One region of the Mesobacillus sp. AQ2 genome, then DNA from elsewhere that is predicted to be linked to it. Evidence: riboswitches for the same ligand, from Rfam matches in the RefSeq annotation. Region 1 holds a riboswitch; the other holds the start of a gene.

Region 1 (4,193 bases):
AATGATATGGAAGGAACCTTGACTGGATTTGATGTGAAAGGTTTGTTCGATTCGGATTTCTGGAACCAGTGGTGGTCCGCGAGTGTGGATATGACAGGGAGGACTGCTTCGCAAACCAGTGTGAACAATCCTAACACACGCTGGAACAATCCCGCACCAGTCTATGCGGATGCAGAAATACGCAAACTTCACAGTAAAACCATGCTGATTGACGCCGATACAAACAGTGACCCTACTGTCATCGTCGGATCGACGAACTGGAGCAACAATGGAAACAATGTTAATGACGAAAACATGCTGATCATTCACGATGCAGCAGTTACGAACCAATTTCTTCAGGAATTCAATGCCCGTTACGTCCAGGCTGGCGGAGTATTGCAGTAGTTTGAGTACAGCATGAGCAAGGAAGAGTTACATCATACAAGAAGGCAAAACGAGTGAAAACGTTTTGCCTTCTTTTTATTTCACTGCCTGTGGAGCAGGGGTGATGGACATTTGCTTTTCCTGACTTTTCTGCTGAACCGTTTATTTAAAATTATACCAACTTCTCAAGATTCACTCGTTTATGGATCGCAAGCATCACTGGGATGCCGACAGCCATTACGATGAATTCACCTGCGGCTGTTGTCAGCCATGTGAACCAGAACGGCAGCTGGAATGCTAGATTCAATTCAAGCGCAATCAGGAACATCGTGAAGGTGAACACCAGAGTATTCACAAACATCCGGCCGATGATATTCTTGATATATTTTGCAGTGAAAATCGTAATCCATAAAGAAATCACTGACTGGCCAACCCCAAAAACAAGGTCATAAGCGATCATGGGGGAAAAGAGCAGGTTTGTTAAAAACACACCTAATACAATTCCGAAGAAAAATTTTTTGTTAAAAACAATCAGGTGGTTGAACATTTCCGATACGCGGAACTGTACATTGGTAAAGCCGAATGGCTGGATAACTGCGGAAACGGCAATATACAATGCAGCAAGAATCCCGTTTCGGACAATCATTCTCGTATTCATTTTCATCTCTCCTAGTTTTTTTACGTGGGATGGTTACGAACCACGATATTTAAAAGCCAAATTTATATTATATAGGATGAAAGACCTTCTCACAATGGCATTTTTCTAGAATAGCAGTTTGGGACTTGGACTCTGGTTAAGATAGGGTTTATCTCAGCTTAAAGTATCTTTGATTTAAAATAATACCTGCGATTGGTATAATTTAATGCAACTGGGAAGGTAAAATGACCTGTAAAAATTGAAGTACCTGGAAAGGGGATATAAAAATGTTTAAAAGAGATATAAAAAAGCATTGGACCGTTCAATATGAAGAGAGGGTCATGCCGCATGTGCAGGCAGGAATGGTACTGAACCCGCAAGACTGGAGGGAACTGGACCCGTTCATTCTAATGGCGGAGGACTGGTTCAAGCGCGGAACCTTTTCCGACCATCCACATCGCGGCTTCCAAACGATTACGTTTGTCATTGACGGCAGACTGGAACATATCGATAATCATGGAGGCCACAGCATCCTGGAGGCAGGGGATATCCAGTACATGAACGCCGGCAGCGGAGCGAGGCATGCCGAGGAGGCGGTGGAAAACGACATTGCCCATACGCTGCAATTATGGCTGAATTTGCCTGGAGAGCTGAAAGGCACAACCACTTCTTATCAGAATGTATATAACGAAGAGGCGCCTGTTGTCCCATTCGATGGCGGCACACTGAAGGTCTACTCAGGAGAAACCGCGGGTGTAAAGGGACCGTTGGAACCATTGGTGCCATTTGCTTTATCTGAAATTCGCCTGTCAGAAGGTGCTGAATTCACATATGAGCTTCCAGAGACACATAATGCGTTCCTTTATGTACTTTCAGGTGAACTTGAAGCTGGTGAAAGCAAGACCAACCTAAAGAAATCTTCAGCAGCAACTTTAACTTACAATGATGTTGGCAAAGGCTTAAGCGCCCTATCTTTGAAAGCGAATAAGCGCTCAAGAGTTTTGGTTTACTCTGGCCAGCCAATCAAAGAGGAAGTCGTTGCATACGGTCCATTCGTCATGAATTCAATGGAAGAAATCCGCCAGGCATACCGGGATTACCAGGAAGGGAAATTTGGCGGGGAAGCGAAGTAGCTGTGGTGCAAACTTTAAAAATTTTTATTTATTTTTTCGTGTCGAATAAGTATGATAAAAGTAGAATTAAAATCCGATAAAGGCAAATCCAGGGAAACCTGGGGACGCAAAACTACAGGGGCTAAAGTCATGACCATGCCAGCCAGTTGCCGAAGGTTCACATAGTCGATTTATGTGTGCTGCTCTTCGGACAGCACTTTTTTGATTTTAATTCCAATATATTAGTGGGGGAAATTGGAATGAAAAAGTTTTTCGCATCAACAATTTTGATCGGGTTGCTTGCTTTTGGTACGGGAGTATCCGCAGAGGAAGTTATTGAAACTGCAGATCCCGGAACGACACCAGACGAGTTTTTATTTACGTTTGATCAATTATTTGAAGAATTGAAGCTTTTAATTACCTTTGATGATGAAAAGGAAGCCGAGCTGCTTTTAGAGTTTGCGAACGAGAGGCTGGCTGAGGCGGCAGCTATGTCAGAGGAGGAAAAGACAGAATTCGTACAAGAGGCGTTAAAAGATTATTTAGAAACGCTTGAGGAAGCGCAAGAGAAGGTCACGGAGGTCATTGTTGAAGACGGGACCGATTCCGATGGAGAAGACCGGCTGACAGAAGAGTTGGAAAATGCAGCTGATCTTGAGGAAGGGCTTACCGAAGAACTCGAAGATGAATTGAAGGAAGAAGTTGAAGAAGCAACAGAACAAGCAAAGATCGTTGCTAACGTGGTAAAGGATCTTGATCAGGATACGGTAGCCCAGCTGCGTGAACAGGAGTTGGGTTATGGACAAATCGCACAAATCTTCTGGCTTGCAGAGGCAGCTGGCAAGACAGTGGAAGAGATTGCCGTTTTATATACAGAGGAAAAGGTTGGTTTTGGAAAGGCAGCCAAGCAGCTGGGTGTCCATCCTTCACAGTTGAAAGGACTGGCAGCAGGTAAAAAAGAATCTTCAGTCGATGAAGAGACTGATGCAGATGATAGTGGTGAAATTTCAGAAGATGAAGGCTCCTTAGAAGCAGAACAGCCTGAAGAAGAAATGGAAACTGAGGAAGGAAATGTGGAGACTGAATCGGCTGACCAGCAAGTTAATATTGCAGCCGCTACAGTTGCCGGCACGGTATCGAAAACGACTGCTTCAAAAGTAGAAGAAAAGAAAGTAAATGCAGAAAAGAAGGCGGAAGAAGCCGCTGTGAAGGCTGCTGAGAAGAAAGCTGAAGCTAAAAAGAAAGCGGAAGAACAAAAGCGCGAAGCAGAAAAGAAGGCTGAAGAAAAGCAAAAAGAAGAATCAGCAAAAGCTGAAGAGAAGCGTAAGGAAGAAATGAAAAAAGCTGAAGAGAAGCGTAAAGAAGAAGCGGAAAAAGCTGAAGAGAAGCGTAAAGAGGCAGTAAAAGAAACAAAGAAGAATAAAGAAAAGCAAGAAGATGACGAAGTGGAAGACGACGAGCAGGAAGATGATGACAGCCACGGTAATCCAAACAATGAAAAAGAGAAGAAAAACGGAAAGTAAGTTTACAGGTACTATTCGATAGAGGAAACCGATCCGCTTAGAATATTTGACTGTATTCAAGTTTTTATGTACGATGATAGTATCAAAATGAATAGTTCTCCTAAAGGGGAGTAGCTTTTACAACAGAGTCGTCATTCCGGAGGTCACTCCCGGCTTTGTTGGCAACAATCGTTGTTAGCAAGACCTTTGCCAAATATGGTGAAGGTCTTTTATTGTTTTCTTACCTTCACCAGGGCAGGTGAAGGTTTTTTTATTATATTTTCGGTTGCGCTAAAGCCGTTCCGTAGTATATAGCCCGAAAAAGCTCCCATAGGAAGATTTGAGTCACATAAAAAGGGAATATGTGCCCGGAAAAGTGCGAACGTGAGGATTTAGGTCACATAAAAAGGAAATATGTGCCCGAAAAAGCGCCGGTAGGAAGATTTGGGTCACATAAAAAGGGAATATGTTCCCGGAAAAGCGCCCACAGGAAGATTTGGGTCACATAAAAAGGGTATATGTGCCCGAAAAAGTGCCCACAGGAAGATTTGGGTCACATAAAAAGGGAATATGTGCCCA
Region 2 (4,193 bases), 1.3 Mb from region 1:
GATTCAAAAACAGTTGCGGTAAATAGCTATACATTCTTTGAAGAAGGCAAATATATCATCAACCTAAAGTCAACCGACAAAGCCGGCAATTCAAAGAGACATGATCAACTTGCTTTCATCATCGACAAAACCAATCCAATCGTAAAAATCGATGGAGCAGAAAATAACTCTTTCAATCCTGAAAGCAAATATGTCACCATCTCGATTGACGAACTGAATTATAAAACGAACAATGTGAGCATCAGCGCGACGAAAGATGGAGCTGCATTCCCTATTGGTACATGGAAGAACAGCGGAAAACTTTCGAAGCTGGGCTACAATTTTACCAGGGACGGCCTATACACAATCCTCGCGACTGCAGAGGACAAAGCCGGTAACGGTCCAATCACTGAAAAAAGGACCTTTACAATCGATAAGACCAAACCTGAAATTGACATCACTGGTGTCGAAAATAACGCCTATTACAATGTTGATAAACCTGTTAACGCTACAATCAAGGACGTAAACCTGGATATCAACAGAATCGCTGTGACTAGAAACGGTGCAAGATATAACGCTGGCGGCTTCTCTGTTAATGGAGATCTCGCTTCCTTCCGCCACAACTTCAGCGGAGAAGGTGAATACAACATCCTGGTTGAAGCAACCGACAAAGCAGGCAACAGCTTCAGCAAGACGATGAAGTTCACCATCGATAAGACGAAGCCTGTCATTACGCCGAAGTTTAAAGGACAGAATCGTGTCATTAAGAATGGCGAGTATATCAATGAAGTATTCACTCCAGAGTTTGCCCTGGATGAAGCAGAGGATATGATCGTATCGGCTACTCTGAACAACGGCGCAAACCTTGGCAGAAACATCCCTGTTGCAGCAAAGGAAATGAAATACACATACAAGGTTCTTGCTCGCGACAAAGCCGGCAATGAATCAACACTGGAAATAGGCTTCACACTTGATACTACAAAGCCAATGCTGAATATTTCCGGCGTACTCGATGGATTCTTCAATAAAAACATTGCGCCGAAAGTGACGTATTCAGACATCCATCTGGATAGCAGCAAGACATCCGTAACCTTGAACGGCAAGACATTCGAAAACGGAACAAAGCTTGAATACGAACAGGATTATATTTTAAAAGCAGTCGTAACAGACCTGGCGAATAATATTTCATCAAGAACGATTGTCTTCACAATCGATAAAACATCGCCAGTCATCAAGTTCAAAGAGCCGATTTCGAATAAGTATTTCAACACCGACCTTCTGCCTCAGCTTTTGATCGAGGACATGAGTTCTTATGACATCATTGCGATGATGCTTGATGGAAAACCATATGAAGCTGGCGACCCGATCAAGGAAGAAGGAAAGCACGTCATGTTCTTCGAAGTAAAGGATAAGGCAGGCAACATCCAGCAGCTGAGCGTCGAGTTCATTATCGACAAAACCGCGCCAAAGGTAGTTTATGAAGGTGTGAAAAATAAAGAAAAATACTATGACCCTGTTGACATCGCCATCCGCCTCGATAACCCGAATGACAAAATAAAATCTGTCATGATTAACGGCGAAATGTTCGAAGGGGACGTATTAGAAGAAAATGGCTACAAAGTAATCAAAACCAAATTGGCTGAAATCAAGCCTTACGAAATCGCAGTTACCGCATATGACGAAGCAGGCAATGAAAAAACAACAGTCATTTCATTTGAAATCGTCGAAAAGGGAGCATTGGTGAAGTTTTATGAAAATAAACCTTTGCTTGGCGGTACACTGGCCGGAGTAGTAGGTCTTGTAGTTGCCGCAACTACGGTAGTGATACGCAGAAGAAGGATGAAAGTTGAAGAATAAAGAAAAAGAATCCAGAGGAATCCATCCTCTGGATTCTTTTTTTCGACAATAATTAGGAAAATTGTCCTATTTTATAAAAAATAATCAGAATTTGTAAAATAATGTAGTATAGTTATATTGAACTATAACTTTATAACTATTCAAGTAAAAGGCAAACCCGTTGAAAGGCGGGGACGCAAAGCTTCAGGCCTAAGGTGGGTATATCCTATTATGGCGGCTGGGTTGCCGTGAATCATTCATCCTAGTAAACTCCTTTTTTACCGGTAACCAAAAGGCGAAGTATGCCCTTTTACAGACGGAAAGAAAGGAGTTTTTATGTATTTTAAAAGATTTACCGTAATATTTTTATCTGCAATCATCCTATTCAGTAGTGTTGGGGTCTATCCAGCACAGGCATTTGCTGAGAAGAAGGCTTTTGAACAGGAGTTTTATTCGAATCCTGAGAACCTTCTTGGCCTGCTGCCGGAAATCGACCAGCATCAGCCGGTCAACAATCCAGCCCAGGGAATCAAGCCCCCGGTGCCAAATACTTCACCGGAAATTCCAAACAGCCAGGTGGCTCCACGAAAGCAGCAGCAGGCACCGCCGCCTGCAAACACGACTGCTGAACCACCTATCAACATCGAAAACGGATATTTGGAACTGAAGGAAGAAGATATTCTTGTTCCGGAAGTATTGCGTCCGTTTGGCATCAAGAGAGATTACTCCAGCAATAATACCGAAGATGGTCCTTTTGGGAAAGGCTGGACCACATCACTGGAATCAAGACTCGAAATGTATGCCGAGTTTTCAATGGGAGAAAGCCGCCTAGACGGCAGCACCCAAAGCTACGCATTCGACAAGAAAGATCCGAATGCCTATGTGACCGAATACGATGAAGACTCCATGACAAACTATGAGCTTGACAAGGGCGAGTATATTACAGCGGCCAATGGCGATAAGCTTACAAGGATTAGCCAGTTTGAGTATGTTGTTGAAACAGCTGATAAAACAAAATATACCTATTATGGCTACTATGCATCGTGGAGAAAAGGCCAGGACGAAAAAGTCGGAAGATTGGTCAAACAAACAGATCGTTATGGCAACAGCATTCAATACGGTTACGACAATAAAGGCAAGCTTGAAACGATGACAGACGATTACGGCCGCACGATCCAGATCAAATGGTCAGGCAGCCATATCAGTGAGCTGATTGATCCAGAAAACCGTAAAATCAGCTTCTCTTATGATGGCTCTGGAAGACTGGAAAACGTAAACTACCCAGGAAATAAATCAATCACTTATTCTTATGACGGCGGCCGTATTTCAGGGATCACAAATGGTGAAGGGGAAACCACTTCATTCACGTATGACAGCAACAATCGTGTCAAAACGGCGAAAAATCCTGCTGGCGCTGTCCTGTATAGCTATTCTTATACAACTGACGGTTCAGGAAAACTGACGAAAACCATTAAGCAAAATCCAGCAGGAGAAGCATGGACTTATCATATTGCAAAAGAGAAGGCTGTCCGTGTCACTGACCCGCTGGGATATCAGACAAACTTTGAAAACAACGATAATGGAAAGATAACGAAGAAAATTTCCAGCACAGGAACAGAAAGCTTTTCCTATGATGATAAGGATCGTATTAAGACAAAGACTGACATATTTGGCGTAACCACAACCTATACATATGAGGACTTATGGAATCAGCCAAAAACGATCAATGAATCCACTGGAAAATCAACCGTTTATGACTACGATTCCAACGGAAAATTAACAAAGAAAACGGAAAATGGAATTGTTACGACTTATGGCCACGACAGCAAGGGCCGCATGCTTTGGGCGAAGGATTCTGCTGGCGCTCAAATCACCTTCGAATACGACGCTTTTGGCAACATGAAACAGGCGAAGAACGCAAAAGGTGAAATCACCAGCTACACTTTTGACAGCCTTGGGCACATCAAATCGATGCAGGAGCCTAACGGCTATAGAGAGCAATATCAATATGACGGGGATGGGAATCTCCTTAAGATCACCTATGCTGATGGGAAGACGCTGCAGTATTCCTATGACAAGGCTGGCAGGATCCTGACGATTACCAACCAGCTGGGTCAGGTGACATCCCATAAGTATGATAACGCTGGCAAACTGGAAACCATTACAAACCCAAAAGGATACCAATATGTCTATTCCTATGACAGCAAGACTGGAAGGGTAAAAACTGTAACGGCACCAGGAAACCAGGTGATATCCTATGATTGGGACGGACTTGGCAGACTGAAAACCTTTAAAACAATCGAGGGTACAACCTCTTATGTTTATGGAGAGCACGGGGCGGAGAAAGTGACATCGCCACGGGGTACACTCGAGTATGT

Evidence for each region. Region 1 has a riboswitch for cyclic di-GMP ahead of QNH36_RS05195 (DUF5667 domain-containing protein). Riboswitches for the same ligand answer to the same signal wherever they lie in the genome.
Region 2: another riboswitch for cyclic di-GMP. It lies ahead of QNH36_RS22735 (RHS repeat-associated core domain-containing protein); the one in region 1 lies ahead of QNH36_RS05195 (DUF5667 domain-containing protein).

Annotation. Positions count from the first base shown of each region.
Region 1 is NZ_CP126080.1:1,052,332-1,056,524, forward strand. Features, by position in the region: gene QNH36_RS05180 (phospholipase D-like domain-containing protein) at 1-384, shown strand, start outside; gene QNH36_RS05185 (QueT transporter family protein) at 536-1,021, opposite strand; PreQ1 riboswitch class I at 1,027-1,071, opposite strand; gene QNH36_RS05190 (pirin family protein) at 1,288-2,133, shown strand; cyclic di-GMP riboswitch class I at 2,205-2,287, shown strand; gene QNH36_RS05195 (DUF5667 domain-containing protein) at 2,373-3,635, shown strand.
Region 2 is NZ_CP126080.1:4,547,940-4,552,132, reverse strand. Features, by position in the region: gene QNH36_RS22740 (Ig-like domain-containing protein) at 1-1,836, shown strand, start outside; cyclic di-GMP riboswitch class I at 1,977-2,066, shown strand; gene QNH36_RS22735 (RHS repeat-associated core domain-containing protein) at 2,152-4,193, shown strand, end outside.